2 regions of the Amycolatopsis sp. cg9 genome follow, and region 2 is predicted to be linked to the other one. Evidence: riboswitches for the same ligand, from Rfam matches in the RefSeq annotation. Region 2 holds a riboswitch; the other holds the start of a gene.
What was found. A riboswitch is a leader RNA that binds a small molecule or an ion and turns the genes downstream of it on or off. The one in region 2 is predicted to bind glycine.

Region 1 (15,496 bases), 3.5 Mb from region 2:
TCGCCGCGCTGCCGAGCACCTTGCCCCAGGACAGCTTGCCCGCGATGCGCTCGACCAGCATCGGCTCGACGCCCACGATCGTGACGTCGGTGACCGGGAAGTCCGCGCCCGCGAGGTGGTCGACCGCGCGCTGCGCCTGCTCGTAGGACTCGTACGAACCGATCGGCCAGCCGGTGGGCAGGGTCGGCAGCTGGGGCCGCGCCTGCTGCTGTCCGAGCGTGCCTTGCTGCGTGAATGCTGTGGTCATCGATCTCACCTCTCCTGCCCGGTACAACGTGGGAGTATCCCGGTTTCCTCCCGGCGGCACGAATTCACAGACTCTTCTCAGCCGGGCATCACGGACAAACCGGCGGCCCAACCAATGGTTCAAGAAAATACCTTTGTTCCAGTTGACCCGCCGCCGCTCACCGGGTAGGAAGAACCGGCAAAGGATTCATATCAAACCTTTGGGGCGACCGATGGCACGCAGGCGAGGCATGCTCACGCTCGACGAACTCCGCGCGCGCGTGGACGCGGGCACGATCGACACCGTGCTCGTCGCGCTCACGGACATGCAGGGGCGGCTGCAGGGCAAGCGCTGCTCGGCCGAGTACTTCCTCGACGAGGTCGTCGGGCACGCCACCGAAGCCTGCAACTACCTCCTCGCCGTCGACGTCGACATGAACACCGTCGACGGCTACGCGCTCTCCTCCTGGGACAGCGGCTACGGCGACTTCGTGCTCCGCCCCGACCTCGAAACCCTGCGCGAGATCCCCTGGCAGGAGGGCACCGCGCTGGTGCTCGCCGACGTCGAGCGCGTGCAGGGCGGGCCGGTCTCGGTGTCGCCGCGGCAGATCCTGCGCCGTCAGCTCGACCGGCTGGCCGAGCGGGGGCTCGCCGCCTTCGTCGGCACCGAACTCGAGTTCATCGTCTTCGACGACACCTACGAAGCCGCCTGGGACAAGCGCTACCACCGGCTCAAGCCCGCCAACCAGTACAACGTGGACTACTCGATGCTCGGCACCGCGCGCCTCGAGCCGCTGCTGCGCCGCATCCGCAACGACATGGCGGGCGCCGGGCTCTACCCCGAGTCCGCCAAGGGCGAGTGCAACCCCGGCCAGCAGGAGATCGCCTTCCGCTACACCGACGCCCTGAGCACGTGCGACAACCACAGCGTCTACAAGAACGGCGCCAAGGAGATCGCCGCGCAGGAGGGCAAGAGCCTCACCTTCATGGCGAAGTACAACGAGCGCGAGGGCAACTCCTGCCACATCCACATCAGCCTGCGCTCGACCGAGGGCCGCGCCGTCCTGGCGGGCGACGGCGAGCACGGCTTCTCGAAGCTGATGGAGCAGTTCCTCGCCGGCCAGCTCGCCGCGCTGCACGAGCTGACGTACTTCCTGGCGCCGAACATCAACTCCTACAAGCGGTTCGTGCCCGGCAGCTTCGCGCCGACCGCGATCGCCTGGGGCACCGACAACCGGACCTGCGCGCTGCGCGTCGTCGGGCACGGCGAGTCGCTGCGCGTCGAGAACCGGGTGCCGGGCGGGGACGTCAACCCGTACCTGGCCGTCGCCGCGCTGATCGCCGCGGGCCTGCACGGCATCGAGAACGAGCTGGAGCTGGAAGAGCCGTTCACCGGCAACGCCTACCACTCCGACCGGGCCACGGTGCCGACCACGCTGCCCGAGGCCGCCGCGGCCCTCGCGCAGAGCGAACTCGCGCGCGAGGCGTTCGGCGACGACGTCGTCGACCACTACCTGAACGCGGCGAAGATCGAGGTGGCCGCCTACAACGCCGCCGTCACCGACTGGGAGCTCGTCCGTGGCTTCGAACGACTCTAGGCCGGTCATCGGCCTCACCAGCTACCTCGAACCGGCGAAGTTCCTGGTCTGGGAGACCGAAGCCGCGCTGCTGCACCGGGTCTACGTCGACTGCGTGGTCGCCGCCGGGGGCATCCCGGTGCTGCTGCCCCCGGTGTCCGACGCACACGATCGGCTGGTGTCCACTGTGGATGGCCTGGTGCTGACCGGTGGCGCCGACGTCGAGCCGGGGCGCTACGGCCAGGAGCAGCACCCCACGACCTACGTCCGGCCGAACCGGGACGCCTTCGAGTTCGGCCTGTTCGAAGCGGCGCGGAAGGCGGGCAAGCCGGTGCTCGGCGTGTGCCGGGGCCTGCAGGTGATCAGCGTCGCCCTCGGCGGCACCCTGGTCCAGCACCTGCCGGAGGCGAAGGGGACCACCGAGCACCAGCCCGCGCCCGCGACGTTCGGCCGGGGCACCGTCACCCTGGCCGAGGGGAGCCGGGCGGCGGCGATCCTCGGCTCGGAAACCAAGACGCTGTGCTACCACCACCAGGCGATCGACCGGCTCGGCGCGGGGCTCGAACCCGTCGGCTGGGCCGCCGACGGCACGGTCGAGGCCGCCGAGGTACCCGGCGAGTTCACCCTCGGCGTCCAGTGGCACCCGGAGCAGGACAGCGACGACGTGCGGCTCTTCGCGGCCCTCGTCGACGCGAGCAAGGAGAGGGCATGACCAGCAGCTTCGACGTTCTCAACCCGGCCACCGAGGAGGTGGTGCGGACCGTCCCGCTGACCGGCGCGGAGGAGACCGACGCGGCGATCGCGCGCGCCCACGCGGCCTTCCCGGCCTGGCGCGACGTCACCCCCGGCGACCGCGCGCGGCTGTTGCGCCGCTTCGCCGACGCCGTCGAGGCCGACATCGAGAACCTCGCACGGCTGGAGGTCGCCAACTCCGGGCACACCATCGGCAACGCGCGCTGGGAGGCCGGCAACGTCCGGGACGTCCTCAACTACTACTCCGCCGCGCCGGAACGCCTGATCGGCAAGCAGATCCCGGTGCCGGGCGGCGTCAACGTCACGTTCCAGGAGCCACTGGGCGTGGTCGGCGTGATCGTGCCGTGGAACTTCCCGATGCCGATCGCCGGCTGGGGTTTCGCGCCCGCGCTCGCCGCCGGCAACACCGTCGTCCTCAAGCCCGCCGAGCTGACGCCGCTGACCGCGATCCGGCTGGCCGAGCTGGCGCGCGAGGCGGGCATCCCGGCGGACGTCTTCCAGGTGCTGCCCGGCAAGGGATCCGTGGTGGGGCAGCGGTTCGTCGAGCACCCGGCGGTGCGCAAGGTCGTGTTCACCGGCTCCACCGAGGTCGGCAAGCAGATCATGGCCGGCTGCGCGGCGCAGGTGAAGCGCGTGACGCTGGAGCTCGGCGGCAAGAACGCGAACATCGTCTTCGCCGACTCCGACCTGGAGAAGGCCGCGGCGACCGCGCCCTACGGCGTCTTCGACAACGCCGGCCAGGACTGCTGCGCCCGGTCGCTGATCCTGGTGCAGGCGAGCGTCCACGACCGGTTCATGGAACTGCTGGAACCCGCGGTGCACGGCGTCGTCGTGGGCGACCCCGGCGACGAGAAGACCGAGATGGGCCCGCTGATCTCGGCCGCGCACCGGGAGAAGGTCGCTTCCTACGTGCCGGACGACGCGCCGGTCGCCTTCCGTGGCAGCGCGCCCGCCGGCCCCGGCCACTGGTTCCCGCCGACCGTCCTCACCCCGCCCGACCTGCGGCACCCGGCCGTGGCGGAGGAGGTGTTCGGCCCGGTCGTCGCCGTCGTGCCGTTCGCGGAGGAGGCCGACGCGGTCCGCATGGCCAACGCGACCGAGTACGGCCTGTCCGGGTCGATCTGGACCCGCGACGCCGGCCGCGCGTTCCGGGTGGCGCGCGGCGTCGAAGCGGGCAACCTCTCGGTCAACTCGCACTCTTCGGTGCGCTACTGGACGCCGTTCGGCGGGTTCAAGCAGTCCGGCCTCGGCCGCGAGCTGGGCCCCGACGCCGCGGCGGCGTTCACCGAAACCAAGAACGTCTTTCTGAGCACGGAGGAGTAATGGTCCAGCGATTCGAAGGCCGCGTGGCGGTCATCACCGGCGGGGCGAGCGGGATCGGGCTCGCCTCGGCCCGCCGCCTGGCGAGCGAAGGGGCGAAGGTCGTCATCGCGGACCTGACCCCGGTCTTGGGCAAGGCGGTCGCCGACGAGATCGGCGGCGCGTTCATCCAGACCGACGTCACCGACGCCGAACAGGTCGAGAACCTGTTCCACAGCACGGTCGAGCAGTTCGGCTCGGTCGACGTCGCGTTCAACAACGCCGGCATCTCCCCGCCCGAGGACGACTCCATCCTGACCACCGGCATCGAGGCGTGGGAGAAGGTCCAGCGGGTCAACCTGACGTCGGTGTACCACTGCTGCAAGGCCGTCCTGCCGCACATGCAGCGCCAGGGCAAGGGATCCATCATCAACACGGCCTCGTTCGTCGCGGTGATGGGCGCGGCGACGTCGCAGATCTCCTACACCGCGTCCAAGGGCGGCGTGCTCGCGATGAGCCGCGAGCTCGGCGTCCAGTTCGCGCGGGAGAACATCCGCGTCAACGCGCTCTGCCCGGGCCCGGTGAACACCCCGCTGCTCAAGGAGCTGTTCGCGAAGGACCCGGAACGCGCGGCGCGGCGGCTGGTCCACGTGCCGGTCGGCCGGTTCGCCGAGCCCGAGGAGATCGCGGCGGCGGTGGCGTTCCTGGCCAGCGACGACGCCAGCTTCATCACGGCCTCGCAGTTCCTGGTCGACGGCGGCATCTCCGGCGCGTACGTCACCCCGCTCTAACGCTTGGTCGGTTTCTTGACGCCGTAGACCTCCCGGAGGTAGTTCCAGGCGGCGTTGAGCTTCCTGCGCTCTTCGGAGACCAGGCGTTCGCGGCGGCGGAGCACGCGGACGGCGACCTCGGCGGCGAGGAAGGCGCCGGCGGCGAAGGTCAGCACGCCGACGATCAGGGTCAAGGCGACGACGGTGGTGGTCATGGTGACCAGCGTCGGGCGGCCGTGGGCGTTTTGTCCCTGCGCAAAGCTAGCGGGTTTCGTTAGCTTTGTGAGGTGACGCACTGGCGCGCCGACGAGTGGGCGGAAGCGGTCCGGGCCGGCATCCGCTCCCGCGGGCTCTCCCTGGACGAGGCCGCGCGCCGGATCGGCGTGCCGACGTCGACGCTGCGGAGCTGGATCGAGCACCGGCACGCGCCGAAGGTGACCGTCTTCGACCACTGGGCGCAGCTCGCCGAGGTGACCGGGATCGGGGAGGCCGAGCTGCTGCGCGTCGCCGGGGTGCTGCCCGGCTCGCTCGCGTCGCCGGTGCACGTCGCGCAGGCGGCCAAGGCGCTGCGGGAGGGCATCGACCAGGCCGGGCAGTTCCTCCGCCAGGCCACCGCGCTCGTGTACTCCTCGCCCGGGACGCAGGTGGCGAACGCCATCGCCGCGTCGCCGGTCGACTGGGAGATGCGGATCCGCTCGGCCACCCGCGGCGACGAGGTCCGCGTCACCTACCACCACTACGTCGGGGTCGTGCCGCCGCGGGACTTCCCCCACGACGACGCCGAGGTGCGCCGGATCCTCGAGCACGACGTCCTGGGCGAGCTGTGGCGGCCGCTCGGGCTGTACTGGCGGGTCGCCGAGGTGCACGACTGGCACGAGCCGCCGCGGCTGGTCATCCAGGTGCCCGAGCAGGAGGCGACGCGTCCGCCCGCGCCGTCACCGGTCGTGACCGCGCCGCCCGTCGTGGTGCTGTCGCCGATCTGGGGCTACGGCGAGCTGCTGGCGTCGCTGGTCGCCGACGGCCTCGGGTTCGGCAACGTCGACTTCCGCTACTTCGGCCTCCCGGACGCGATGGCCGACCGCGTCCGGATCACCGCCCGCGAGCTGGCCGAGCCCGCGCCGCGGCTGGTGCACTCGGTGCCGCCGATCATGCTGCTGCACGGCCTGGCCGTGCCGGACCTGACCGGACGGCTCCCGGTCGTGGTCCGCTACGGGCCGCGGATGCGGGCACGGGCGGCGCGGATCTACCGGTCGGCGCTGCTCGAAGCGGGGTTCGACGACCCCCTCGACGGCGCCCGCGCCATCGAGGAGGCGATTTCGATCCCGCCCGGCTGCCGGTACTACGAGGTGACCCTGGCCGACGAGGACGTCTTCGACGGCGACCGCCCGTCCCTGGACCGGCTCAACGACTCGGTGGCCTGGCACGCCGAGCAGATCGTCGAGCAGGTGCTGCTGGGCGCGGGTCACCCGCCGGTCCCGCTGGGTGGCCCGCTCAAGCGCCTGGTCCTGCCCTCGGGCCGGGTCCGCCGCCCGCCCGCGCTGGCCGGCCAGGTGGTCCACCGGGTCGCCGGAACCTAGCGCCCCAATGTGGCGTTCGGTGCGTCAGACGCACCGAACGCCACATTGGGTGCGCTGGATGCACCCAACGCCACATTGGGGCGCTCGGGGTGGGGTCGAGGATCACTGTGGCGTTGGCCGGGTGAGGTGGACGGATCTCGAACGCGGCAGGTACCGTAACCGCCACAACTGCAGATCGGGCCGTTGAGCCGAGGCGGGAGAGCCCTCACGAAGTCGGTGGGGCACCGAAGGAGCAAACTCCCCGGAATCTCTCAGGTACCTGCTACCGCTTCGCGCGAGGCCACTCTGGAAAGCAGGCGCACCCGCGCCTCACCCAAGGTGAAAGCCGTGTCCCGCACGGTGAAACTCTCAGGTGCCATGACAGAGGGGGAGTTCCCAGCGCACCGTTGTGTGCCCGGCCCGAGGAGCTCCCGATCACTTCAACGCAGTTCGACGCCCGCCACATCGGCCCGTCCGAGGCCGAGCGCGCGAAGATGCTGGCCGAGTGCGGCTACAGCAGCCTCGACGCCCTCGTCGGCGCCGCCGTCCCGAGCGCCATCCGCGCCACCCGTGACCTGCGGCTCCCGCCTGCCGCGTCCGAAGAGGACGCCACCGCGGAGCTGCGCGCCCTCGCCGCGCGCAACCGGCCGATGACGCAGATGATCGGGCTCGGCTACTCCGACACCGTCACCCCCGGCGTGATCCGCCGCAACGTCCTCGAGAACCCGGCCTGGTACACGGCGTACACGCCCTACCAGCCGGAAATCTCCCAGGGCCGGCTCGAAGCGCTCCTCAACTTCCAGACCATGGTCGCCGACCTGACCGGGCTGGCCACCGCGAACGCCTCCCTGCTGGACGAGTCGACCGCCGTCGCCGAGGCCGTCACGCTGATGCGCCGCGCGTCCAAGTCCAAGTCGAACAAGGTCGTGCTGGACGCCGAGTGCCTGCCGCAGACGATCGCCGTCGTGCGGACCCGCGTCGAGGCCCTCGGCATCGAGGTCGAGGTCCGCGACCTGCTGACCGGCCTGCCGGACGAGTTCTTCGGCGTCGTCGCGCAGTACCCGGGCGCGTCGGGCGTGCTGCGCGGCCGCGGCTTCTACCACGCGATTTCGGAGTCGGCGAAGGCCGCGGGCGCGCTGTTCACGGTCGCCGCCGACCTCCTCGCGCTGACGCTGGTCACCGCGCCGGGCGAGTTCGGCGCCGACGTCGCCGCGGGCTCGACGCAGCGCTTCGGCGTCCCGCTCGGCTACGGCGGCCCGCACGCCGGGTACATGTCCGTCCGCGCCGGCCTCGAGCGCTCGCTGCCCGGGCGCCTGGTCGGCGTCTCGGTGGACGCCGACGGCAACTCCGCCTACCGGCTCGCGCTGCAGACCCGCGAGCAGCACATCCGCCGCGAGAAGGCGACGTCCAACATCTGCACCGCGCAGGTCCTCCCGGCCGTGCTGGCCGCGATGTACGCGGTCTACCACGGCCCGGACGGCCTGAAGCGGATCGCCCAGCGCGTCCACGGCCTCGCCGCGGGCTTCGCCGACGCTCTCCGCAAGACCGGCGTCGAGGTCGTGCACGAGTCCTTCTTCGACACGGTCGTCGCGCACGTCCCGGGCCAGGCCGCCGAGGTCCACGCGGCCGCCCGCGAGGCCGGCATCAACCTCGGCCACGTCGACGCCGACCACGTCCGCGTCGCCTTCGACGAGGTCAGCACCCCGGCGATCACCGCGAAGGTCCTGAAGGCGTTCGGCGTCGAGGCCGACGTCACCGACGGCGTCGCGCTGCCGAACGGCCTGGCCCGCGAGAGCGGCTTCATGGGCCACGAGGTCTTCGGCACCCACCGCTCCGAGACGGCGATGCTGCGCTACCTGCGCAAGCTGTCCGACCAGGACTACGCCCTCGACCGCGGCATGATCCCGCTCGGCTCCTGCACGATGAAGCTCAACGCCACCACCGAGATGGAGCCGATCAGCTGGCGCGAGTTCGCCGGCATCCACCCGTTCGCGCCGGCCGAGGACGCTTCGGGGTACCACACGCTGGTCGGGCAGCTGGCCGAGTGGCTGGCCGAGGTCACCGGCTACGACAAGGTGTCGCTGCAGCCGAACGCGGGCAGCCAGGGTGAGCTGGCCGGGCTCCTCGCGATCCGCGCGTACCACCGCGCGAACGGCGACGAGGCCCGGGACGTCTGCCTGATCCCGTCGTCCGCGCACGGCACCAACGCCGCCTCCGCGGTGCTCGCCGGGATGCGCGTGGTCGTGGTCAAGTGCACCGACGAGGGCAACGTCGACCTGGCCGACCTGCGGGCCAAGGTGGACGCCCACCGGGACACGCTCGCCGCGATCATGGTCACCTACCCGTCCACGCACGGCGTGTACGAGCACGACATCGACGAGCTGGCCAAGATCGTCCACGACGGCGGCGGCCAGGTGTACGTCGACGGCGCGAACCTCAACGCCCTGCTGGGCCTGGCCAAGCCGGGCGAGTTCGGCGGCGACGTCTCGCACCTGAACCTGCACAAGACCTTCTGCATCCCGCACGGCGGTGGCGGCCCGGGTGTCGGCCCGGTCGCGGTGCGCGCGCACCTGGCGCCGTACCTGCCGAACCACCCGCTGCTCGACGCCGCCGGCCCGGCGACCGGCGTCGGCCCGATCAGCGGCGCGCCCTACGGCTCGGCGTCGATCCTGCCGATCTCCTGGGCGTACGTCCGGATGATGGGCGCGCCCGGCCTGACCGCGGCCACCAAGGTCGCCGTGCTGGCCGCGAACTACGTCGCTTCGCGCCTGGCCCCGCATTACCCGGTGCTCTACACCGGCCAGGACGGCCTTGTCGCGCACGAATGCATCCTCGACCTGCGCCAGCTCACCAAGGAAACCGGCGTGACGGTCGACGACGTCGCGAAGCGGCTCATCGACTACGGCTTCCACGCGCCGACCATGTCGTTCCCGGTCGCGGGCACGCTGATGGTCGAGCCGACCGAGTCCGAGGACCTCGGCGAGATCGACCGGTTCATCGCCGCGATGATCGCCATCCGCGCGGAGATCGACGAGGTGGCGAACGGCAAGTGGAGCGCCGAGGAGTCGCCGCTGCGGGGTGCGCCGCACACCGCGGAGACGCTGGTCGGCGAGTGGGACAAGGCCTACGACCGCGAGCTGGCCGTGTACCCGGCGGGTGTTTCGCGCAAGAACAAGTACTGGCCCCCGGTGCGCCGCATCGACGGCGCGCGCGGCGACCGCAACCTCGTGTGCTCCTGCCCGCCCCTCAACGCTTACGAAGGCTGACAGTGTCGAAGGAAACCTCCCTGCACGGAGTCCACAAGGGACTCGGTGCGCTGTTCACCGACTTCGCCGGCTGGTCCATGCCGGTCCGCTACGCCAGCGAGCTGGCCGAGCACAAGGCCGTCCGCGAGGCGGCCGGGCTGTTCGACCTCTCGCACATGGCCGAAATCCACGTCACCGGCAAGCAGGCCGCCGACGTCCTGGACTTCGCGCTGGTCGGCAACCTCACCGGGGTCAAGCCCGGCCGCGCGCGGTACACGATGATCTGCGACGCCGCCGGTGGCGTGCTCGACGACCTCGTCGTCTACCGCCTCGCCGACGAGCACTACCTGGTCGTCGCGAACGCGGGCAACGCGAAGGTCGTCGCGGACGCGCTGGCCGAACGGGTCGCGGGCTTCGACGCCGTCGTCGACGACCGCAGCGAGACCACCGCGCTGATCGCCGTCCAAGGCCCGAACGCCGCGGCCATCCTCGGTGCCGTCACCGACGCCGACCTGGCCGCGCTGAAGTACTACGCCAGCGTCCCGGCGGTCGTGAAGGGCCACGACGTCCTGCTCGCCCGCACCGGCTACACCGGCGAAGACGGCTTCGAGCTGTTCGTGAACGCCGACGAGGCCCCGGCGGTCTGGCGGATCCTCACCGAGGCCGGCGAAGGCCACGGCCTGGTCCCGGCCGGGCTGGCCTGCCGCGACACGCTGCGGCTGGAGGCCGGGATGCCGTTGTACGGCAACGAACTCACCCTCGACCAGAGCCCGTTCGAAGCGGGCCTCGGCCGCGTGGTCAAGTTCGAGAAGCCGGGCGACTTCGTCGGCCGCGCGGCCCTCGAAGAGCGGTCCGAGCAGGACGTCCCGCGCGTGCGGGTCGGTCTGAAGGGGGCCGGTCGCCGCGCCCCGCGCCACGGCTACAAGCTGCTGGCCGACGGCAAGGAGATCGGCGAGGTCACCAGCGGCGCCCTGTCGCCGACGCTGGGTTACCCGATCGCCATGGCGTACGTCGATCGGGCGTACACCGAGCCCGGCACCGAGCTGTCCGTCGACATCCGGGGCAGGATCGAGCCCGTCGAGGTCGTCGCCCTGCCCTTCTACTCCCGCGCGTAAGGACTGTTGAACCGTGAGCATCCCCGAGAACCTGCAGTACACCAAGGAACACGAGTGGCTGTCCGTCGAGGACGGCGTCGCCACCGTCGGCATCACCGCCTTCGCCGCCGAGTCGCTCGGTGACATCGTGTTCGTCCAGCTGCCGGACGCCGGCTCGACCATCACCGCCGGCGAGGTGTTCGGCGAGGTCGAGTCGACCAAGTCGGTCAGCGAGCTGTACGCGCCCGTCTCCGGCGAGGTCGTCGAGGTGAACGGCACCACATCGGACACCCCCGAGGTCATCAACTCGGACCCGTACACCGAAGGATGGCTCCTGAAGGTGCGTCTGTCCGGGGACGTGCCGGACCTGCTCGACGCCGCCGCGTACGCCGCGCACACCCAGGAGAACTGATGACGACTTTCGACGCCCACCTCGCCGACGTCGACCCCGAGGTCGCGGCGGCCGTCGCCGACGAGCTCACCCGCCAGCAGTCCACCCTGGAAATGATCGCGTCGGAGAACTTCGCCCCGGTGGGCGTGCTCGAGGCGCAGGGCTCGGTGCTGACCAACAAGTACGCCGAGGGCTACCCGGGCCGCCGCTACTACGGCGGCTGCGAGCACGTCGACGTCGTCGAGCAGCTCGCCATCGACCGCGCCAAGGCCCTCTTCGGCGCCGAGCACGCCAACGTCCAGCCGCACTCGGGCGCGCAGGCCAACGCGGCCGCGATGTTCGCCGTGCTCAAGCCGGGCGACACGATCCTCGGCCTCGACCTCGCGCACGGCGGCCACCTGACGCACGGGATGAAGATCAACTTCTCGGGCAAGCTCTACGACGTCGTCGCCTACCACGTCGACAAAGAGACCGGGATCGTCGACCTCGCCGAGATCGAGCGCCTGGCCGTCGAGCACCAGCCGAAGCTGATCATCGCCGGCTGGTCCGCCTACCCGCGTCAGCTCGACTTCGCCGAGTTCCGCCGCATCGCGGACCTGGTCGACGCCAAGCTGATGGTGGACATGGCGCACTTCGCCGGGCTGGTCGCGGCCGGGCTGCACCCGTCGCCGGTGCCGCACGCCGACATCGTCACCACGACCACGCACAAGACCCTGGGCGGCCCGCGCGGCGGCCTGATCCTGTCGCGCGCGGAGCTGGCGAAGAAGATCAACTCGGCGGTGTTCCCCGGTCAGCAGGGCGGGCCGCTGGAGCACGTCATCGCGGCCAAGGCCGTCGCGCTGAAGATCGCCGCGAGCGAGGAGTTCAAGGAGCGTCAGCAGCGGACCCTGGAGGGCTCGCGGATCCTGGCCGCGCGGCTGTCGCAGGACGACTGCTCTTCGGTGGGGGTCCGCGTGCTGACCGGCGGCACCGACGTCCACCTGGTGCTCGTCGACCTCGTCCAGTCCACTCTGGACGGTCAGCAGGCCGAGGACCGGCTGCACGAGGTCGGCATCACGGTCAACCGCAACGCCGTCCCGTTCGACCCGCGTCCGCCGATGATCACGTCGGGCCTGCGGATCGGCACGCCGGCGCTGGCCACCCGCGGGTTCCGGGCCGAGGACTTCGCCGAGGTCGCCGACGTCATCGCCGAGGCGCTGAAGCCGGAGTTCGACGACGCCCTGCGGTCGAAGCTGCGCGACCGTGTCGAAGCGCTGGCTGCGAAGCACCCGTTGTACGCGGACCTGTCCCGGTGAGCGCGCTGCCCGAAGGCCGGAAGCTGCTGCGTCTCGAGGTTCGCAACAGTGAGACGCCGATCGAGAAGAAGCCGCCGTGGATCAAGACGCGGGTGCGGATGGGGCCGGAGTTCACCGAGCTCAAGGGCTTGGTGCGCCGTGAGGGCTTGCACACGGTGTGCGAAGAGGCGGGTTGTCCCAACATTTACGAGTGCTGGGAGGACCGGGAGGCCACGTTCCTCATCGGTGGTGACCAGTGCACGCGCCGGTGTGACTTCTGCCAGATCGACACGGGTAAGCCCGCCGCTCTCGACCGGACTGAGCCCCGCAAGGTCGCCGAGTCCGTGCAGGCCATGGGCCTGCGGTACTCGACGGTGACCGGTGTGGCCCGGGATGACCTTTCCGATGGTGGGGCTTGGCTGTACGCGGAGACCGTGCGCCAGATTCACGAATTGAACCCGGGTACCGGTGTCGAGTTGCTGATCCCGGACTTCAACGCGGACCCCGCGCAGCTGGCCGAGGTGTTCGGGTCGCGGCCGGAGGTGCTGGCCCACAACGTAGAAACGGTGCCGCGGATCTTCAAGCGGATCCGTCCCGGGTTCCGCTACGCGCGTTCGCTGGAAGTCATTACGAAGGCGCGTGAGTTCGGCCTGGTGACGAAGTCCAACCTGATCCTCGGGATGGGCGAGACCCCGGACGAGGTGGCTCCGGCGATGCAGGATCTGGTGGATGCGGGGTGCGAGATTCTGACGATCACGCAGTACCTGCGTCCGTCGCCGCGGCATCACCCGGTGGATCGGTGGGTGAAGCCGGAGGAGTTCGTCGAGCATTCGAAGGCTGCCGAGGCGATGGGTTTCGCCGGTGTGATGGCCGGGCCGCTGGTTCGGTCGTCGTACCGCGCGGGACGCCTGTACGCGCAGACCAAGGGTTACCGTGGAGAGGAGCTGCCGGCCAACCTGCAGCACCTCGCCGACCAGGGCCCGGCCGCGCAAGAAGCCAGCTCACTGCTGGCGCGATAGGAAGGGGCGGATCAATGGCGATCAGCGTCTTCGACCTGTTTTCCATCGGCATCGGCCCGTCGAGCTCCCACACCGTCGGGCCGATGCGGGCGGCACTGACCTTTGTGGACGGACTCGGCGACGAGCTCGCGCGGACGTCTCGCGTCCAGGCCGAGCTGTTCGGCTCGCTCGGCGCGACCGGCTTCGGCCACGGCAGCGACAAAGCCGTCCTGCTCGGGCTTTCCGGTGAGCGTCCCGAAGAGATCGACACCGACGTCGTCCCGGTGCGCATCGCGGAGATCCGCGAATCCGGGCGGCTGAAGGTCCGCGGCACGCACGAGATCGCGTTCGACGAGGACACCGATCTCACCATGCACCGCCGCAAGTCGCTGCCCGCGCACCCGAACGGCATGGTCTTCCGCGCGTTCGACGCGGCGGGCGAGCTGCTGCGCGAGAGGACGTACTACTCGGTCGGCGGCGGGTTCGTCCGGGACGAGTCGTACGAGACCGACACGGTGTTCGTCGAGGACTCGACGCCGGTGCCGTACCCGTTCCGCACGGGCGCGGACCTGCTCGGGCACTGCGCGTCGACCGGGCTGCCGATCAGCGAGATCATGCTGGCGAACGAGCTGGCCTGGCGGTCGCGCGAAGAGGTCCGGGACGGGCTCCTGGCGATCTGGGCGGTCATGGCCGAGTGCGTCCGCAACGGCTGCACGCACGAAGGCGTCCTGCCGGGCGGCCTGAAGGTCCCGCGGCGCGCGAAGTCGCTGCACGAAAAGCTGCTGGCCGAGGACGGCGCGGACGACCCGTTGTACGCCATGGACTGGGTGAGCCTGTACGCGCTGGCGGTCAACGAGGAGAACGCGGCGGGCGGGCGCGTGGTCACCGCCCCGACCAACGGCGCGGCCGGCATCATCCCCGCGGTGCTGCACTACTACCAGCGCTTCATCCGCCACTCGAACGACGACGGCATCGTGAAGTTCATGCTCACCGCGGGCGCGATCGGCTCGATCCTCAAGCAGACGGGCTCGATCTCGGGCGCCGAGGTCGGCTGTCAGGGCGAAGTCGGTTCGGCGTCGGCGATGGCGGCGGCAGGCCTGACCGAAGTCCTCGGCGGCTCGCCGGCCCAGGTGGAGAACGCGGCGGAGATCGGGGTGGAGCACCACCTCGGCCTCACGTGCGACCCGGTCGGCGGCCTGGTCCAGATCCCGTGCATCGAGCGCAACGCGGTGGGAGCGTCGAAGGCGATCCACGCGGCCCGCATGGCGATGCGCGGCGACGGCAGTCACGTGGTGACGCTGGACAAGGCGATCAAGACGATGCGCGAAACGGGCGCGGACATGAGCGTGAAGTACAAGGAAACCGCCCGCGGCGGCCTGGCGGTGAACGTCATCGAGTGCTGATCCGATGCGGCACTTTCACGTGAAAGTGCCGCATCGGCTCAGCGCGGCTCGTCTTCGGGCTCGGCCGCCAGCCGCAGGCCGACTTCGACCAGGGTCCAGCCGAACTGCTGTCTTCTCGTGCCCGTGCGGCGTCTGGGTGTCGCGCGGCCGGGAGGGCGGTTGCGCACGCGGTGGCGCAACTCGTTCTCCCGTTCGTGGACCAAGTCCTCCGCCATGAGGAAGTGCACCGGATCGCCCCCTGTGTCGATGTTCGGTGTCGGTCGCTCCATCGTCGCTCACCGTGGCCGTTCGGATCCAGCGGTTTTCCGGGCGGCGAACACCCCGGCGCGAACACTCGGTGACGAACACCGGGGGCCTAGACTCGCGGGATGGAGTCGACCTCGGTGGCGAACGCCGGTGAAGCGCTGTTCCGGCCGGTTCGCGCGGGCAACGCCTTCGAGGAGACCGTCGAGCGGCTTCTGCAGGCGATCCGGCTCGGGGTGGTCGGCGCGGGGGAGCGGCTGCCGTCGGAACGGGAGCTGGCCGAACGGCTCGGCGTCAGCCGCGTGACGCTGCGGGAAGCGATCCGGGCCCTTTCCGATGCCGGTTACGTGGAGTCACGACGAGGTCGGTACGGCGGCACGTTCGTGAACGAGAGCCTTCCCGCACCCTCCGAGAAGTCACCCAGCGGCAAGGTCGACGCCGTCGCGCTGGAGGACGCGCTGAGCCTCCGCTACGTCCTCGAAACCGGCGCCGCCGAGATGGCCGCCGCGCGATCGCTGAGCCCCGCCGACCGGCAGCACCTCACCGGCACGCTCGCCGAGGCCGCGGGCGCCGACCTCGAGGACTACCGCCGCAAGGATTCCCGGCTGCACCTGGCGATCGCCGAGGTCACCGCGTCCGGCTCCCTCACCACGGCGATGGCCGACGCC
Region 2 (15,496 bases):
GACGTCGTCGGGGAAGGCGGCGAGGCGCCTCCGGCCGGCCGAGGTCAGTGTCGTGAAGCCGAGCGCGCCGGCCACCGGGAACAGCACCAGCGCCGGGATCTGGTAGCGCCAGGAGAACTGGAACACCGCCGAGGCGAAGAGCAGCACCAGCCCGCTCGACGCCGCCAGCAGCGCGCCCGCCCGGGCCCGGTCCAGGGGCTTCTTGCGCCGGAAAACGGTCAGCAGGCCGAGCAGCGCGCCGATGCCGAGCACTCCACCGGAGACGTACCCGCCGCCCAGCTGGTAGTCGCGCAGGACCTTCGCCAGCGGCTGGTCGACGCTCGCGACGACGCCGTCGTTCTGCCGGGTGACCAGGTCGATCAGCGACTGGTCGGCCCACTGCGGGTAGGTCGGCTGGAACTGCCACCGGTCGAGCGGCACGTCGGCCGGGTCCTGTTCGCGGCTCCAGGCGAAGCTCTTGGCGAAGTCGCCCAGGATCGCCGCGGCGACGTCGCCGGGCTGCTCCTCCAGGACGTCGATCGCGAACTCGTGGGCCAGCGCGGCCTTGTCGGCGCCCGGCGGGAGCGGGCCCGGCCAGTTCGGGTCGAGGTCGGCGTGCGTGTAGTTGTCCACCAGCCGGGTCTCGCGCGGCTCGGCCGGGCAGAAGACCTGCAGCGTCGGGCCGAGGTGGAGGTTCGCGCAGTCGGCGACGGCGGCGGTGCGGCCGTAGAGCATGTTGCCCGACGGGCCGGTCAGCCCCCACTTCCCGGTCTCCGAGTGCACCCGCGCCGAGTACGGCACGAGCACCGCCAGCAGGCCGAGCAGCCCGATGCCGGCCCGGCGCCAGCCCGCCCAGTGCCGCCACGCTCCCCCGGCGACGACCAGGAACACCAGCAGCGGCAGGGCGAGGGAGATGCCGATCAGCCGCGTCAGCACGCCGAACCCGAGCAGCAATCCCGCCGCGCCGGCGCGTTTCCAGCCCGGCGCACCCCGGCCGAGCAGCAGCCACAGGAGCCCGAGGAGCACCGCCTCGAAGACGACCTCGGACATGATGTTCTGCTCGATCTGCAGCTGGTAAGCGTCGAGCAGCACCGGCACCGCGGCGAGCGCCGCGACCCACGGGCGGCCGCCGAGCCGCAGCACCAGCGCGTAGGCGCCGATCGCGATCAGGATCCCGCCGGCGTGCTGGACCGCCGCCACCCACGCCAGGCCGCCGACGGCCAGCAGCGGCCGCAGCACGAGGTCGTAGCCGATCGGGTTCAGCTGGTCCGCGCGCAGGGCGTGCAGGTTGTCGAGGTAGCGGAACGAATCGATGTACAGCAGCGCGGGCCGGTAGGCGAGCCAGGTCAGCACCCGGAGGGCGATCGCCGGGACGAGGAGCAGGAGCAGCAGCCAGTGGCGGCGCAGGAACGCCGTCACGGTGTCGCGTTCGGACGGTCGAGCCCGGAGAAGTACTTCCACGCCGTGGCCAGCCCGTCGACCAGCGAGACCTCCGGGCGGTACCCGATGGTCCCCGCGCTCGCCGAGACGTCGACGACCACCGCGGGCATCTCCCCCGCCGGCGCGTCGACGTGCTCGACGGGCAGCTCGGCGCCGGTCACCTCGCGGACGGCGTCGACCATCTCCAGCACCGACACCGAGCGCCCGGCGCCGACGATCGCGCGGCCGGTGTGGCCGCTGTCGAGGGCCGAGAGGATCGCGCGGACGACGTCGTCGACGTGCACGAGGTCGCGGCGCTGGCGGCCGTCGCCGTAGACCTTGACGCCGGTGCCGGACAACGCGGCGCGCATCATGCGCGGCACGAAACTGTCCTTGTGGGACATTCCCGGGCCGTAGACGTTGGTGAACCGCAACGCGCACGTCGTCATGCCGTACGCGCCGGCGTAGCCCGAGAGCAGCATTTCGCACGCCGCCTTGGTCGCGCCGTACGGCGTCAGCGGCCGCAGCGGGAGGTCCGGGGTGATCGTCGCGGTGCCGACGTCGCCGATCACCGCGTTGGTGGAGGCGAGCAGGAACTTCGGCACCTCGCGGCGGCGGGCGAGCTCGAGCAGTTCCTGGGTGACCAGGACGTTGTCGGCGAAGGTGTCCTCGGGCAGCTCGACGGACTTCAGCACCGACGTCAGCGCGGCCAGGTGCACGATCCCCGCGGTCTCCGTGGTCACGGCCTCCTCGCGGACGGCGGCCTCGCGGAGGTCGCCGGTCACCACGCGGACCCCGTCGAGGTCATCGGGGAAGGGCACCCGGTCCACGACGGTGACCGGGACGCCCCGGTCGAGGAGGGCGCGCACGACGGCCCGGCCGATGAAGCCGCTGCCGCCGGTCACGACCACGGACGTCCGATCAGGACCGTGCGCACTCGCCATGGCGGCCAACCTACCTCCCGTTCCTGTGCGGGCCCCGTGGACCCGCGTACGCAGAAGTGCGTATGGCCGCTCCCCCGGCCGGCTTGGTGTCCTTGAGCGGTCACACAGCAATGGGGAGGAAGACCAACCATGAAACGACTCTTCACCGTTCCGGCACTGCTCCTGGCATCGCTCGCGGGAGCGCTGACCCTGTCGGCCGCGCCCGCCCAGGCGGCGACGACCGACGTCGGCGTCATCCCGTCGGGCCGGTCGTGCCCGGTCGGGACCGAGGCGATCGTCATCCGGATGGACGACGAGGACTCGGGCAACGCCAACTCGCGCGGCGGCTTCATCGGGGCGGTCAGCAGCACGAGCAACACGGAGATGTTCTTCTGCCGGGTCAACGGCGCCGCGTTCCGCGGCGTCACGCAGTCCGGCTCGTTCCGGCCCTACTCGGTGCTCAAGCTGGGCGCGAACTGCCCGAACGGCTCGCAGGAGTTCTCGCGCCGGTTCGACAACGAGGACGACAGCAACAACAACTCGTTCTCGGGCAACATCTTCCCGAACGTGAGCGACAGCAACACGCTGCTGCGGTTCTGCCTGTTCGCACCGGGGGTGGCCACGACGACGGCGTTCCCGAACGTCGGCTTCGGCTACCTCGTGTTCTCCGGGGTCGACTCGTCGGGCTTCTTCCACACCGACGACGAGGACGACAGCAACAACAACTCCTACAGCGCGCCGGCCGGGATCAGCAGCATCGCGCAGTCGATGGTGAGCGCTGGGGCGAACACCACGCTGAACGTCCGGATCGCCCGATAACACCGGTTCGTATCTCCCTCGGCTCGCCCGGGTCTTTCTTGACCGGACGAGCCGAGGGGGATTCCGGGTGAGCAGTGAACTGACGGCGCGGTGCCTGCACCGCACCCTCGAGGTGGTGCGCGAGCTGAAGGCGGCGGGCCCCGGCGAAGGCCTGGCCGCGCTGGGCCGCCTGGTCGGCTGCGACGTCGTCTCGTGCACGAGCACCGAGCACACGACCCGCCGCCTGACCGGCACGGTGACCGACCGGCCGGAGCACAACCTGATGCGCCACGCGGAGTTCCGGGCGCTGGCGCACCAGCACCCGGGGTTCGCGGCGTACCGCTCGGGGGCATTGCGGCTCGGCACGGCGGCCGCGTTGACCGACCTGGCCGACCTCCGGACGCTGCGCGGCCTGCCGTTCTACACCGACTTCTACCGGCCGCGCGGGACCGTCGACCAGCTGCTGTGCGTGGTCCAGGTCGACGATCGGCACGGGCGCGTCCTGACGCTCAGCCGGTCGCGGCCCGGGTTCTCCGCCCGCGACCACGACCTGGTCGAGCTGCTCACGCCCCACCTGGCCCAGGCGTTCGCCCGGCACGAGCGCCCGGCGGTCCGGCCGGTCCCCGGCACGGCTCCGGAGCTGACCGCCCGCGAACAGCAGGTGGCCGATCTGGTCGCGCGGGCCGCCACGGACCGCGAGATCGCCCGCCGCCTCGGCATCAGCCCGCGGACGGTCCAGAAGCACCTGCAGCGGATCTACCGCAAGCTCGACGTCACCAGCCGCACCGAACTGCTGCTCCACGTCACTGGTGAAAAGTCGTGAAGGCCTCCGGCGGTGGGCAGGAGCAGATCAGGGTGCGGTCGCCGGACGCACCGTCGATGCGGCGGACCGGGGGCCAGATCTTCGCCGCGGTGCGGCCGGCGGGGAACACCGCCGTCTCCCGGCTGTACGGGCGGTTCCAGTCGCCGGCCAGGCAGCCCGCGGTGTGCGGGGCCAGCCGCAACGGGGACTCCGCCAGCGGCCACTCCCCCGACCCGACGCGGTCGATCTCCGCGCGGATCGCGACCATCGCCGCGCAGAAGCGGTCCAGCTCCGCCAGGTCCTCGCTCTCGGTCGGCTCGACCATCAGCGTGCCCGCGACCGGGAACGACATCGTCGGCGCGTGCAGCCCGTAGTCCGCCAGCCGCTTCGCGACGTCGTCCACGGTCACGCCCGTCGCCTTCGTCAGCGGCCGCAGGTCCAGGATGCACTCGTGCGCCACGAAACCCGACCGGCCGGTATACAGCACCGGGTAGTGCTCGCCGAGGCGCCGGGCGACGTAGTTGGCGTTGGCCACCGCCACGAGCGTCGCCCGGCGCAGGCCGACGGCGCCCATCATCCGGACGTACGCCCACGAGATCGGCAGGATCGACGCGCTGCCCCAGGGCGCCGCGCTGACCGGGCCGACGCCGGTCGCGGGACCGACCGCCGGCTGCAGCGGGTGGTTCGGCAGGAACGGCGCCAGGTGCGCGCGCACCCCGATCGGGCCGACGCCGGGACCGCCGCCACCGTGCGGGATGCAGAACGTCTTGTGCAGGTTGAGGTGCGAGACGTCGGCGCCGAACCGGCCGTACTGGGCGACGCCGATCAGCGCGTTGAGGTTGGCGCCGTCGACGTAGACCTGCCCGCCCGCGTCGTGCACCGCCGCGCAGACCTCGCCGACGGTGTCCTCGTACACCCCGTGCGTCGACGGGTAGGTCAGCATGATCGCGGCCAGGTCGCCGCGGTGCTCGTCCACAGTGGACCGCAGGTGCGCGAGGTCGATGTTCCCGGTGTCGCCGCAGCGGACGACGACCACCCGCATGCCCGCCATCACCGCGCTCGCCGCGTTCGTGCCGTGCGCGCTGGCCGGGATCAGGCAGACGTCCCGCGCGTCCTCGCCGCGCGAACGGTGGTAGGCGCGGATCGCCAGCAGGCCCGCGAACTCACCCTGGCTGCCGGCGTTCGGCTGCAGGGAAACCGCGTCGTAGCCGGTGATCCGCGCGAGCCAGTCGGTCAGGTCGGCCACGACTTCGAGGAGCCCGGCGGCGTCCTCGGCGGGCGCGAACGGGTGCAGCCCGGCGAACTCCGGCCAGGTGACCGGTTCCATCTCCGCGGTGGCGTTGAGCTTCATCGTGCACGAGCCGAGCGGGATCATGCCGCGGTCGAGCGCGTAGTCCCGGTCGGCCAGCCGGCGCAGGTACCGCAGCATCGCGGTTTCCGACCGGTGCTCGTGGAACACCGGGTGCGTGAGGAACTCGCTCGTGCGCCGCAGCGGGGCCGGGAGCGCGTCGGCCGTGTCCGCGTCCAGGCCGTCCACATCGGACACCGAGACGCCGAACGCCTTCCACACGAACGAAAGCCGCTCCCGTGTGGTCGTTTCGTCGCAGGCGACGCCGACGTGGTCGGCGTCGATCCGGCGCAGGGAGACGCCGAGGTCGCGGGCCGCCGCGACGACCGCGTCGGCCCGGCCCGGCACCGCCGCGGTCACGGTGTCGAAGAATTCGCCGTGCACGACCTCCACGCCGCCTTCGGCCAGGCCGGCGGCGAGCACGGTGGCCATCCGGTGGGTCCGCAGCGCGATCGCGCGGAGCCCGTCGGGCCCGTGGTACACGGCGTACATCGACGCCATGACCGCCAGCAGGACCTGCGCGGTGCAGATGTTCGAGGTCGCCTTCTCGCGGCGGATGTGCTGCTCGCGCGTCTGCAGGGCGAGCCGGTACGCGGGCGCGCCGTCCGCGTCCTTCGACACGCCGACCAGGCGGCCGGGCAGCTGGCGCTCCAGGCCTTTCCGCACCGCGAGGTACGCCGCGTGCGGACCGCCGAAGCCGAGCGGGACGCCGAACCGCTGCGTCGACCCGATGGCGACGTCGGCGCCGAGCTCACCCGGCGGCCGCAACAACGTCAGGGCGAGGGGGTCGGCGGCCACGATCACCGCGGCGCCGTGCTTCTTGGCTTCCGCGATGGTCAGGTCGAGCTCGTGCACGGCGCCGGACGCACCCGGGTAGGCCAGCAGCACGCCGAAGAAGTCCCCGCCGAGCCCGAGTCCGGTGAGTCCCTGGGACAGGTCTTCCACGACCAGCTCGATCCCCAGCGGCTCGGCCCGCGTCCGCAGCACGGCGAGGGTCTGCGGCAGGGTGTCGCGGTCGGCGACGAACCGGTTCGACGCGGACTTCCCGGCCCGCCGCACCAGCGTCATCGCCTCGGCGGCCGCGGTGGCTTCGTCGAGGAGGGAGGCGTTCGCGATCGGCAGCGCGGTCAGGTCCGCGACCACGGTCTGGAAGTTGAGCAGCGCTTCGAGCCGCCCTTGGGAGATTTCCGGCTGGTACGGCGTGTAGGCGGTGTACCAGGCCGGGTTCTCGAGCACGTTCCGCCGGATCACGGGCGGCGTCACGGTGTCGTGGTAGCCGAGCCCGATCATCGCGGCGGTCGGGCGGTTGCGGGCGGCCAGCGCGCGCAGTTCGGCCAGCGCCTGGGCTTCGGAGGCCGCCGGGGGCAGTTCGAGCGGCTCGGCGGACGCGCGCAGCGACTCGGGGACGGCGTGCCCGGCGAGTTCGTCGAGGGAAGCGACGCCGATGACGTCGAGGATCCGGCCGAGCTGGTCCGGACCAGGCCCGATGTGCCGGTCGGCGAAGGGGGTCCCCTGCTCCAGCGAGGCGAGTGACGGGTGCACGGCGGCCTCCTGGGGGACAGCGGGGCTGAGCCGGGACCGCGGTGTCCCGGCCTCCCCACTCTGTCCGTACCCCGAAGGGCGCCTGAGAGTTTCGCCCGCGTGGTTGAGCCGGGCTTGCACCGTCGGCGGGGCCATCAGGCTGTGTCCTGACGACCCGCTTTCCAGAGGCGTCTCATCCGCGCGGTCCAGGGTGCCTGAGAGGTTCCGGGGAGGACTTGCTCCTTCGGCGCCGAGCTCAAGGTGAGGCTCGGACTCTCCCGCGCGGGTTCGTCGACCGCACCGGGAACCTTACTCCGTCCGCCGCAGCGGTGATCAACCGGTCTTGCGTGCGTTGCGGCGCTGGGTGAGCTCGTCCGGCTGGTGCGTCTCGACGACCCCGCCGTCGGCGCGTTCGGCCGGGAATTCGTGGATGGTCCCGCTGATCTCCTGCATGGCACCGCTGACCGCGATGCCGAAGACGCCCTGGCCGCCCTGGAGCAGGTCGACGATCTCCTCCGGCGAGGTGCACTCGTAGACGGTGGTGCCGTCGGAGAACAGCGTCACCCGGGCCAGGTCTCGGACCCCGCGCACGCGCAGGTGGTCGACGGCGACCCGGATGTTCTGGAGCGAGACCCCGGTGTCCAGCAGCCGCTTGACGACCTTGAGGACCAGGATGTCCTTGAACGAGTACAGCCGCTGCGAGCCGGAGCCGTGCGCCGTGCGGATGCTGGGTGCGACCAGCTTCGTCCGGGCCCAGTAGTCGAGCTGGCGGTAGGTGATCCCGGCGATCTGGCACGCGGCCGGCCCGCGGTAGCCCACCAGCTCGTCCGGCAGCGAGTTGTCGGGGAACAGCTCACCCTGCTCGCCACTCGCGACCTCAACAGGCTGCTTCTCGGAACCAGCCTCGACCACGCAAGCCTCCCCTCGCCCGACCTGACGGCCGGCGAATGACAGCCGGACGGTCCCAGGAGCGGGACCCGCCGGAGATCAATCACCACGATCCGGCCCCAGACCGTGAATCACACCGTGGCGATTTACCTCCTTCGACGGTAAGCGCCCGGACAGTGCCGGTCAACGCGACGCGCGGCAAGCCTCAACGGTCGGATGAGCCTTTGCGCCGTTCGCCGTACCCGACACACGCGGACTTAAACCCCTTGACTCGATTTACTCAGCCGAGTAACTTTTTACTCATGCAAGTAAACACCGACCTCATGGCCGAACTGGGGCTCAGCCCGGCCGAGGCCGCCCGCCGCGCGCAGATCATCGGCGCGACCATCGGCGTCCTCGCCGACCTCGGGTACCGCCGGACCACGTTCGCCAAGATCAAGGAGCGGGCCGGGCTCAGCAGCACCCGGCTCATCTCCTACCACTTCACGAACAAGGCCGGCCTGATGCAGGCCGTGCTCAGCACGGTCGTCGAGACGAAGAACGAGTACCTGGCCGAACGCACCGGCGGCGGCCTCGACCCCGCCGACCGGCCCGGCTACCTGCGGGCGCACATCGAGACGTCGATCGCGTTCCTGCGCACGTACCCGGAGTGCGTCCGGGTCCTGACGGAGCTGGCCGCCAACGCCGACGACGTCGACGGCTGGGTGATGACGAAGGTGCTGGTCGACGACCTGCGCGTGCACGGACTGGCCCGCCAGCTCAAACAGGGCCAGGCCGAGGGTGCCTTCGGCGACTTCACGCCCGAGGTGATGGCGATGTCCATCGCGCAGGCCATCGACGGCGTCGCCGCGGCCTACGCGGCCGACCCGGCGCTGGACGTGGAGAAGTACGGCCGCGAGGTGGCGGACGCGTTCGTCAAAGCGACGGCGCCGTGAGGGCCCGGTCGAGCCGCTCTTCGATGCGGGCCTTCGGGAACGCGCCGACGATCGTCTCGACCGGCTCCCCGCCGCGGAACAGGATCATCGTCGGCAGCGACATGACCTGGTAGGACCGGGTCGTCTCCGGGTTCTCGTCCGCGTTGATCTTGCGGACGGCCAGTTCCCCGGCGCGCTCGGCGGCCAGCTGCGCCAGCACCGGCCCGACCATCCGGCACGGGCCGCACCAGGTGGCCCAGAACTCGACCAGCACGGGGACGTCGCTGCCGAGGGCCTCGGCGAAGGTCGAGTCGGTGACTTCGGTGACTCCGGACATGAGCGGCTCCTTCACGGACGCGGGGATTCGGGCACGACACACGGATCGGGCGCCTGCCGGGCGAGCGCGCCGGCGAGCTTCGCGGCCAGCTCGGCGCGGATGCCGCCGAGGCGGGACAAGAGCGCGTCGGCTTCTTCGAGCTTGCGGCGGTAGACCTCGATCGAATTCGCGCAGGAGTCGCCGGTTTCGTGACCGCTGCGCAGGCACTCGACGAACGGCCGGGTTTCTTCGAGGGTCAGCCCGACCGTCTGCAGGGTCTGGATCTCCTTGACCAGCTGGAGGTCGTCCTCGTCGTATTCGCGGTAGCCGTTCGCCGAGCGACGGGCCGCGAGGAGGCCCTGGTCCTCGTAAAAACGCAGCGCACGGGTGGTGACACCCGTGCGCTGCGCCAATTCTCCGATCCGCATACCCCGACGCTAGACGTTGACGTCCGCGTCAAGGCAAGAAATCAGGTGTCCGCTCCGCGGAAGTCTTCCGGCGACACGGAGTCGAGGAACTCGCGGAACTTCTCGACCTCGTCCTCCTGCTCGTCCGGGATGATCAGGCCCGCCTCTTCCAGCACCGCGTCCACGGCGTGGATGGGCACGCCGATCCGCAGGGCCAGTGCGACCGAATCGCTCGGCCGGGCCGACACCCGGATGTCGCCGTCGAAGACCAGCTCCGCGAAGAACGTGCCTTCCTTGAGGTCGGTGATCACGACCTGCTCGAGTTCCCGGCCGAGTGCTCCGATGACCTCTTTCAGCAGGTCATGCGTGAGCGGACGGGCCGGGCGGACTCCCTGCTGCTCCAAAGCGATGGCGGTGGCTTCGACCGAGCCGATCCAGATCGGCAGGTACCGTTCGCCCTCGGTCTCCCGCAGCAACAAGATCGGCTGATTCGCGGGCAGCTCGACCCGCACCCCGACGACGCGCATTTCGCTCATCGGATTTCGCCTCCCTCTCGTGCACGGGCTTCAGCGGTGGAACGGCTTCGCGCCGCCACTGTCGACGCTACCCGTCATCCGCGCGCTGTGCTCGCTGTCCGGACTCTCTCGGTTCGCCTGCCGCAAACCCGTGCCTTCACGGTACGGCATGCGGTGCCGAACATTCAGTCATTGACATGGGACCGCAAAGAGGATCTCACCGCCCCGTTACGATCAACACCCGGCGACGCCACGGATTCCGGCCTTGACGAGGAGCGTGTGCAGCGTCACGGACAGTGCCGCCAGCTCGCGCACCACTTCGTCGGCCCTCGATTTGGCCTCCGGGTCACGATGCCGGTACACCGGGGTCACGATCTGCTCCAGCAACCCGACCTCGCGGTCGGCCGCGGCGCGGAAGGCACGCAGGTGTCTCGGCTCGATACCGAATTCGGTCATCGCCCGCACCGTCCGCGCGACCAGCACCGCGTCCGGGTCGAAGAACCCGGCGGGACCGGGCCGGACCAGGCCGTACTGCTGCAGCTCGGCCAGCGCGGCCGCGTCGATGCCGGCCTGCTCCAGGAGCTCCTCCTGGGTCAGGCGCAGCTCCTTGCCCGTGGTGAAGTCGTCCGCCACGGGCAAGCCGACGTTCTCGGCCGGTGCGTCGATCGGCACCAGCCGGCGCGGCGGGCGGGGCAGGGCCGCGGCGGGCTCGGCACCCGAGTCCGCCGCGTCCAGCTGTTCCTTGATGACCTTCAACGGGAGGTAGTGGTCCCGCTGGGCGGCCAGGACGAACCTGAGACGCTCCACGTCCGCCGCGGCGAACTGCCGGTACCCCGAAGGCGTCCGGCCCGGCTGGACCAGGCCTTCGGCTTCGAGGAACCGGATCTTGGAGATGGTGACATCGGGGAAGTCGCCGCGCAGCTGCGCGAGAACGGCCCCGATGCTCAACCCGTCGCGTTGTGGCCGTCCGGCCGCCGTCACTGCGCCCCCTGGCCCCCGTGCCCCGGGCCGGTCAGGAAGACCAGGCGGAACTTCCCGATCTGGACCTCGTCGCCGCCGGCGAGGACGGCCTGGTCGACCGGCTCGCGGTTGACGTAGGTGCCGTTGAGGCTGCCGACGTCGATGACGACGAACTCGCCGCCCTCACGCCGGAACTCGGCGTGCCGGCGGGAGACCGTGACGTCGTCCAGGAAGATGTCGCTGTCCGGGTGCCGCCCGGCGCTGGTGGTGTCGCGGTCGAGCAGGAACCGCGAACCCGCGTTGGGCCCGCGCTTCACGACCAGCAGCGCCGAACCCGCCGGGAGGGCGTCGACACCCTGGACGGGCGCCTCCGCGGCGGGGGCGGGCTCGTGGCCTTCGACTTCGGCCAGGAAGTCTGCCCGGAAGACAGAGGTCCGCTCCGGAGACTGCTCCGGGGGAACGCCGCCGGGCCCGTCGTTCGTGCTCACCTGAGCTCTCCTCCACACATGCTGTGTTGCCTAGTACTCAAGAACGTGTAGCTGCCAACGTACCGTGCCTGATCGATTCTCCGAGCCCCGGCTCCCCGAACCGGCGCAGTGCTGGTCCGACCGGGTGGGAGTGGGCTTCAGCCCTTGGTCAGCGCGTCGTACGCCTCGGCTTCGAGCAGGGCTTCCAGACCCGCCGGGTCGTCGAGCCGGATCTCGATCAGCCAGCCCTCGCCGTAGGGGTCGCTGTTGATCAGTTCCGGCGACTCGGCGACCCCGTCGTTCACCGCGACGACCTCGCCGTCGACCGGCGCGAACAGCTCGGAGACGCTCTTCGTCGACTCGACCTCGCCGAAGACGTCGCCCGTGCTGAGCTGGCGGCCGACCTCGGGCAGGTCGACGAAGACGACGTCGCCCAGCTGGTCCTGCGCGTACTCGGTGATGCCCACGCGGACGAGCGTCTCCTCGCGGGTGGCGACCCACTCGTGTTCCTCGGTGTAGCGAAGCTCTTCAGGAGCGGACACCGCCGGTCCCCTTTCATGCCCTCACTGGCGAAACGTGCTGGGCGAAGTCTTACACCCACACGGCGCAACCGCCCGGCCCGGGCCCGGCTCAGTCGTCCCGGGCCCCGCGCAGGGCGTTGCGCGCCTGGAGGACGTAGAGCACGCCGGACCAGACGTACAGGACGCCACCCCAGATGGTGAAGGCGTAGCCGATCGGCCGGGCGACCGAGGCGACGTCGGAGCCGCCCTGCGCGAGCAGCAGGAACGGGAAGGCGTACATCAGCACGAAGGTGGCGCCCTTGCCGATGTAGGTGACCTCCGGCGGCGCGAACCCGCGGCGGCGCAGCGTCAGGACGCAGACGCCGAGGACGGCTTCGCGCAGGAGCAGCGGGACGACGACCCACCAGGGGATGATCTCGCGGGCCAGGAACGCGATGAGCGTGGCGAGGATGTACAGCCGGTCGGCGGCGGGGTCGAGCAGCTGCCCGAGCCGGGACATCTGGTTGAGCCACCGGGCGAGCTTGCCGTCGAGCCAGTCGGTGAGCGCGCTGAAGACGAGGACGGCGAGCGCCCAGCCGTCCTCCTCGGGGCCGAGCAGCAGCCAGAGGAACACCGGCACGCCGGCCAGCCGCAGCAGGGACAGGATGTTGGGAACGTTCATCGCCTGCCGCAGCAGGGACGGCTCGGGGGCGCCCGCCTGAGCGGCGGGTTCGGGCGCGGCTGTGCTCACCGGGCCATTAAACAGCGGGGTGGGGTGGCGGCGCCGGGTGGTGCGGCGGCGCGGCCGGGCGAGCCGTCGGGCGCCGCGGCCGGTTCCGATGTCATGAACGACTCGTTCACCGCACCGGACGACATGAACGACTCGTTCATGACGTTCCTGCGGGCCCGGAACTCAGCCGTCCGGAGCGGGCCGCCGCGGTCACGGCGGCCCGGCCGGGGTTCAGCTCGCGCGGCGGTGGCTCCACCCGCGGCGCTGCAGCTCGGCGCTGGTCAGCGACTCGGGGCGGCCGCGGTAGTCGGTGCCCATCCAACGGGCGCGGCCGGCTCGTCCCTCGAGGACGTAGGGGCGGCCGCAGCACCAGACGACGGTGCAGGGAACGGTCGGCGGACTGGACGGGTCTTCGGTGCTGGTGGCAGCTTCGGCGTTCATGACTCTCACGGGCTCGGGGCGGGTTTCGGGGACGGGAGCTCTTCTTGCCTCCCACCAAGATCTTCGGCACGCGGAGCCGGATTGTTAACCGGCACGGCGGGAATTAGACCGATCGATTCGAGATGGCAGCCTGAGGTTTCGGAGCGTGAACGGAATGTTAATCGTCCATTGTGGACGGTCTTCCGGTGGCCACCGGACCGGGCCGCCACCCGGCTGGAGTAATCTCCGGCACACCCGTGGGCGCGTCGCCCCTCGGTGCCTCGCCCGGATGGGCCAGAATGACCGGGCCAGCCAGCCGGGGAGGAAGGATCGCGGTGCCCCACCCGACCACCACGAAGATGTGGCTCGTGGCCTGCCTCGCCGTGCCCGTGCTCGCCGCCTGCTCCGCCGAACAGGCGGCCCCGGCGCCGGCGCCGTCACCCTCGGTGTCGAGCGAGGCGCCCGCGACGACGTCCGCCGGTACTCCCCCGCCGCCGCCCGCCGCGGAGAGCTCGGCCGCGGTGCCGTCCGCGCCGAAGCCCGCCGGGGCACCGCCGTCGGTTCCCGGCTCCTGCGGGACGGTGACCGCCGCCAGCGGGCTCACGCTCTACGTCTTCGACAGCGGCTCCGCCGGCGTCAGCTGCGTCGCGGCGACGAAGCTCGTCGGCGACTTCCACCGCAAGATCGCCGGCCGCCAGGGCGCGGGGTCGAACGACGCGGTGAACGAGACCGTCGACGGCTGGCTGTGCACCTCCGGGCCGCCCGCCGCGCAAGGCGGCACCACCTGCACCAAGGGCGAGCAGACGGTGTTCGCCGCCGTCGTGCCGTCCGAGTGATCCCCGCCGAACCGTTCCGCTCCTGAAGGGCCCATGAAGACTCTCGCCTACCCCTTGCTGCTCGTCGCCGCGTCCGCCGCACTGGCCGGGTGCGGTGGCGGTGACCCGGCCCCCGCTGCCCCGGCCTCCGTTCCAGCGGCCGCCGCGGCGGCGGAGTCGACGGCGCCCGGCGTCCCGTGCGGCGACGTCACCGGCGCCGGCGGCGCGAAGACGGCGGTCGTGGCCCACGGCAAGGTCGACTGCGCCGCGGCCACGAAGCTGCTGACCGACTACTTCGCGAAGCTGACCCCGGCCGAGGCGAACTCGCCCGACGGCCCCGGCCCGGTCGTCCTCGACGACTGGACCTGCGGCAGCGGCGCCAACGACCCGGTGACGGCGTGCTCGACCGAGGACGGCCGCCAGGTCGAGGGCACCCGCGGCTGACAAAGCGCCCCAATGTGGCGTTGGTTGCGTCCAGCGCACCCAATGTGGCGTTCGGTGCGTCCAGCGCACCGAACGCCACATTGGGGCGCTTGAGCCGGGCGGTCAGGACTTGAGGTCCGGGAAGTCCTCTTCGCGGAACTCCGTGCCCGCGCCCCGTGCCGGGTCGCTCTCCCGGCCGCGCAGCTCGACGCGGCGGATCTTGCCCGAGATCGTCTTCGGCAGCTCCGCGAACTCGAGCCGCCGGATCCGCTTGTACGGCGCCAGGTGCTCGCGGCAGTACGCCAGGATCGACCGGGCCGTCTCCGCGTCCGGGGAGAAGCCGGTGGCCAGCACGACGTACGCCTTCGGCACGGCCAGCCGGATCGGGTCGGGGGCCGGGACGACCGCCGCCTCCGCCACGGCTTCGTGCTCGATCAGCACGCTCTCCAGCTCGAACGGCGAGATCCGGTAGTCCGACGCCTTGAACACGTCGTCCGTGCGCCCCACGTAGGTGATGTAGCCCCGTTCGTCGATCGAACCGACGTCGCCGGTGTGGTAGTAGCCGCCGCCGAAGGCCGCCGACGTGCGCTCGTCGTCGTCCGCGTACCCGGTCATCAGGCCGACCGGGCGGTGCCGCAGGTCGAGGCAGATCTCGCCCTCGTCCGCCCGCTCGCCGCTGACCGGGTCCACCAGCGCCACCACGAACCCCGGCAGCGGGCGGCCCATCGAGCCGGGGACGACGTCCTGGCCCGGCGTGTTCGCGATCTGGACGCTGCTCTCCGTCTGGCCGAAGCCGTCGCGGATGGTCACGCCCCACGCCTTCTTGACCTGGTCGATCACCTCGGGGTTGAGCGGCTCCCCCGCCCCGACGACCTTCTTCGGCGGTGTCTTCAGCGCCGTCAGGTCGGCCTGGATGAGCATCCGCCACACCGTCGGCGGCGCGCAGAAGCTCGTCACGCCGCACCGGTCCATCTGCGCCAGCAGCGCGCCCGCGTCGAACCGGTTGTAGTTGTAGAGGAACACCGTCGCTTCGGCGTTGAAGGGCGCGAAGAAGTTGCTCCACGCGTGCTTCGCCCAGCCCGGCGAAGAGATGTTGAGGTGGACGTCGCCCGGCTGCAGCCCGATCCAGTACATCGTGGACAGGTGGCCCACCGGGTAGGAGACGTGCGTGTGCTGCACCAGCTTCGGCTTCGCCGTGGTGCCGGAGGTGAAGTAGAGCAGCAGCGGGTCGCCGGCCTTCGTGGGCCCGTCCGGGGTGAACTCGGGCGACTCGGCGAACGCGGCCGAGTACCGCTGCCAGCCCTCGACCGGCTCCCCGACCGCGATCCGCGTGTAGCCGCCTTCGACGTCG

Region 1: another riboswitch for glycine. It lies ahead of gcvP (aminomethyl-transferring glycine dehydrogenase); the one in region 2 lies ahead of gcvP (aminomethyl-transferring glycine dehydrogenase).

The regions. Positions count from the first base shown of each region.
Region 1 covers NZ_CP166850.1:4,532,157-4,547,652, forward strand. Annotated here, with positions in the region: gene AB5J73_RS21715 (general stress protein) at 1-247, opposite strand, end outside; gene AB5J73_RS21720 (glutamine synthetase family protein) at 459-1,823, shown strand; gene AB5J73_RS21725 (gamma-glutamyl-gamma-aminobutyrate hydrolase family protein) at 1,804-2,514, shown strand; gene AB5J73_RS21730 (aldehyde dehydrogenase) at 2,511-3,878, shown strand; gene AB5J73_RS21735 (3-oxoacyl-ACP reductase) at 3,878-4,645, shown strand; gene AB5J73_RS21740 (hypothetical protein) at 4,642-4,839, opposite strand; gene AB5J73_RS21745 (helix-turn-helix domain-containing protein) at 4,912-6,201, shown strand; glycine riboswitch at 6,477-6,575, shown strand; gene gcvP (aminomethyl-transferring glycine dehydrogenase) at 6,615-9,446, shown strand; gene gcvT (glycine cleavage system aminomethyltransferase GcvT) at 9,449-10,540, shown strand; gene gcvH (glycine cleavage system protein GcvH) at 10,554-10,931, shown strand; gene glyA (serine hydroxymethyltransferase) at 10,931-12,205, shown strand; gene lipA (lipoyl synthase) at 12,202-13,203, shown strand; gene AB5J73_RS21775 (L-serine ammonia-lyase) at 13,218-14,585, shown strand; gene AB5J73_RS21780 (hypothetical protein) at 14,624-14,854, opposite strand; gene AB5J73_RS21785 (FadR/GntR family transcriptional regulator) at 14,954-15,496, shown strand, end outside.
Region 2 covers NZ_CP166850.1:8,012,578-8,028,073, forward strand. Annotated here, with positions in the region: gene AB5J73_RS37210 (glycosyltransferase) at 1-1,398, opposite strand, end outside; gene AB5J73_RS37215 (NAD-dependent epimerase/dehydratase family protein) at 1,395-2,342, opposite strand; gene AB5J73_RS37220 (hypothetical protein) at 2,472-3,140, shown strand; gene AB5J73_RS37225 (LuxR C-terminal-related transcriptional regulator) at 3,208-3,942, shown strand; gene gcvP (aminomethyl-transferring glycine dehydrogenase) at 3,923-6,811, opposite strand; glycine riboswitch at 6,983-7,081, opposite strand; gene AB5J73_RS37235 (MerR family transcriptional regulator) at 7,124-7,702, opposite strand; gene AB5J73_RS37240 (TetR/AcrR family transcriptional regulator) at 7,981-8,613, shown strand; gene trxA (thioredoxin) at 8,594-8,929, opposite strand; gene AB5J73_RS37250 (MerR family transcriptional regulator) at 8,941-9,336, opposite strand; gene AB5J73_RS37255 (bifunctional nuclease family protein) at 9,378-9,851, opposite strand; gene AB5J73_RS37260 (MerR family transcriptional regulator) at 10,065-10,811, opposite strand; gene garA (glycogen accumulation regulator GarA) at 10,808-11,278, opposite strand; gene gcvH (glycine cleavage system protein GcvH) at 11,416-11,799, opposite strand; gene AB5J73_RS37275 (CDP-alcohol phosphatidyltransferase family protein) at 11,888-12,508, opposite strand; gene AB5J73_RS37280 (hypothetical protein) at 12,719-12,928, opposite strand; gene AB5J73_RS37285 (hypothetical protein) at 13,243-13,743, shown strand; gene AB5J73_RS37290 (hypothetical protein) at 13,777-14,166, shown strand; gene AB5J73_RS37295 (AMP-binding protein) at 14,269-15,496, opposite strand, start outside.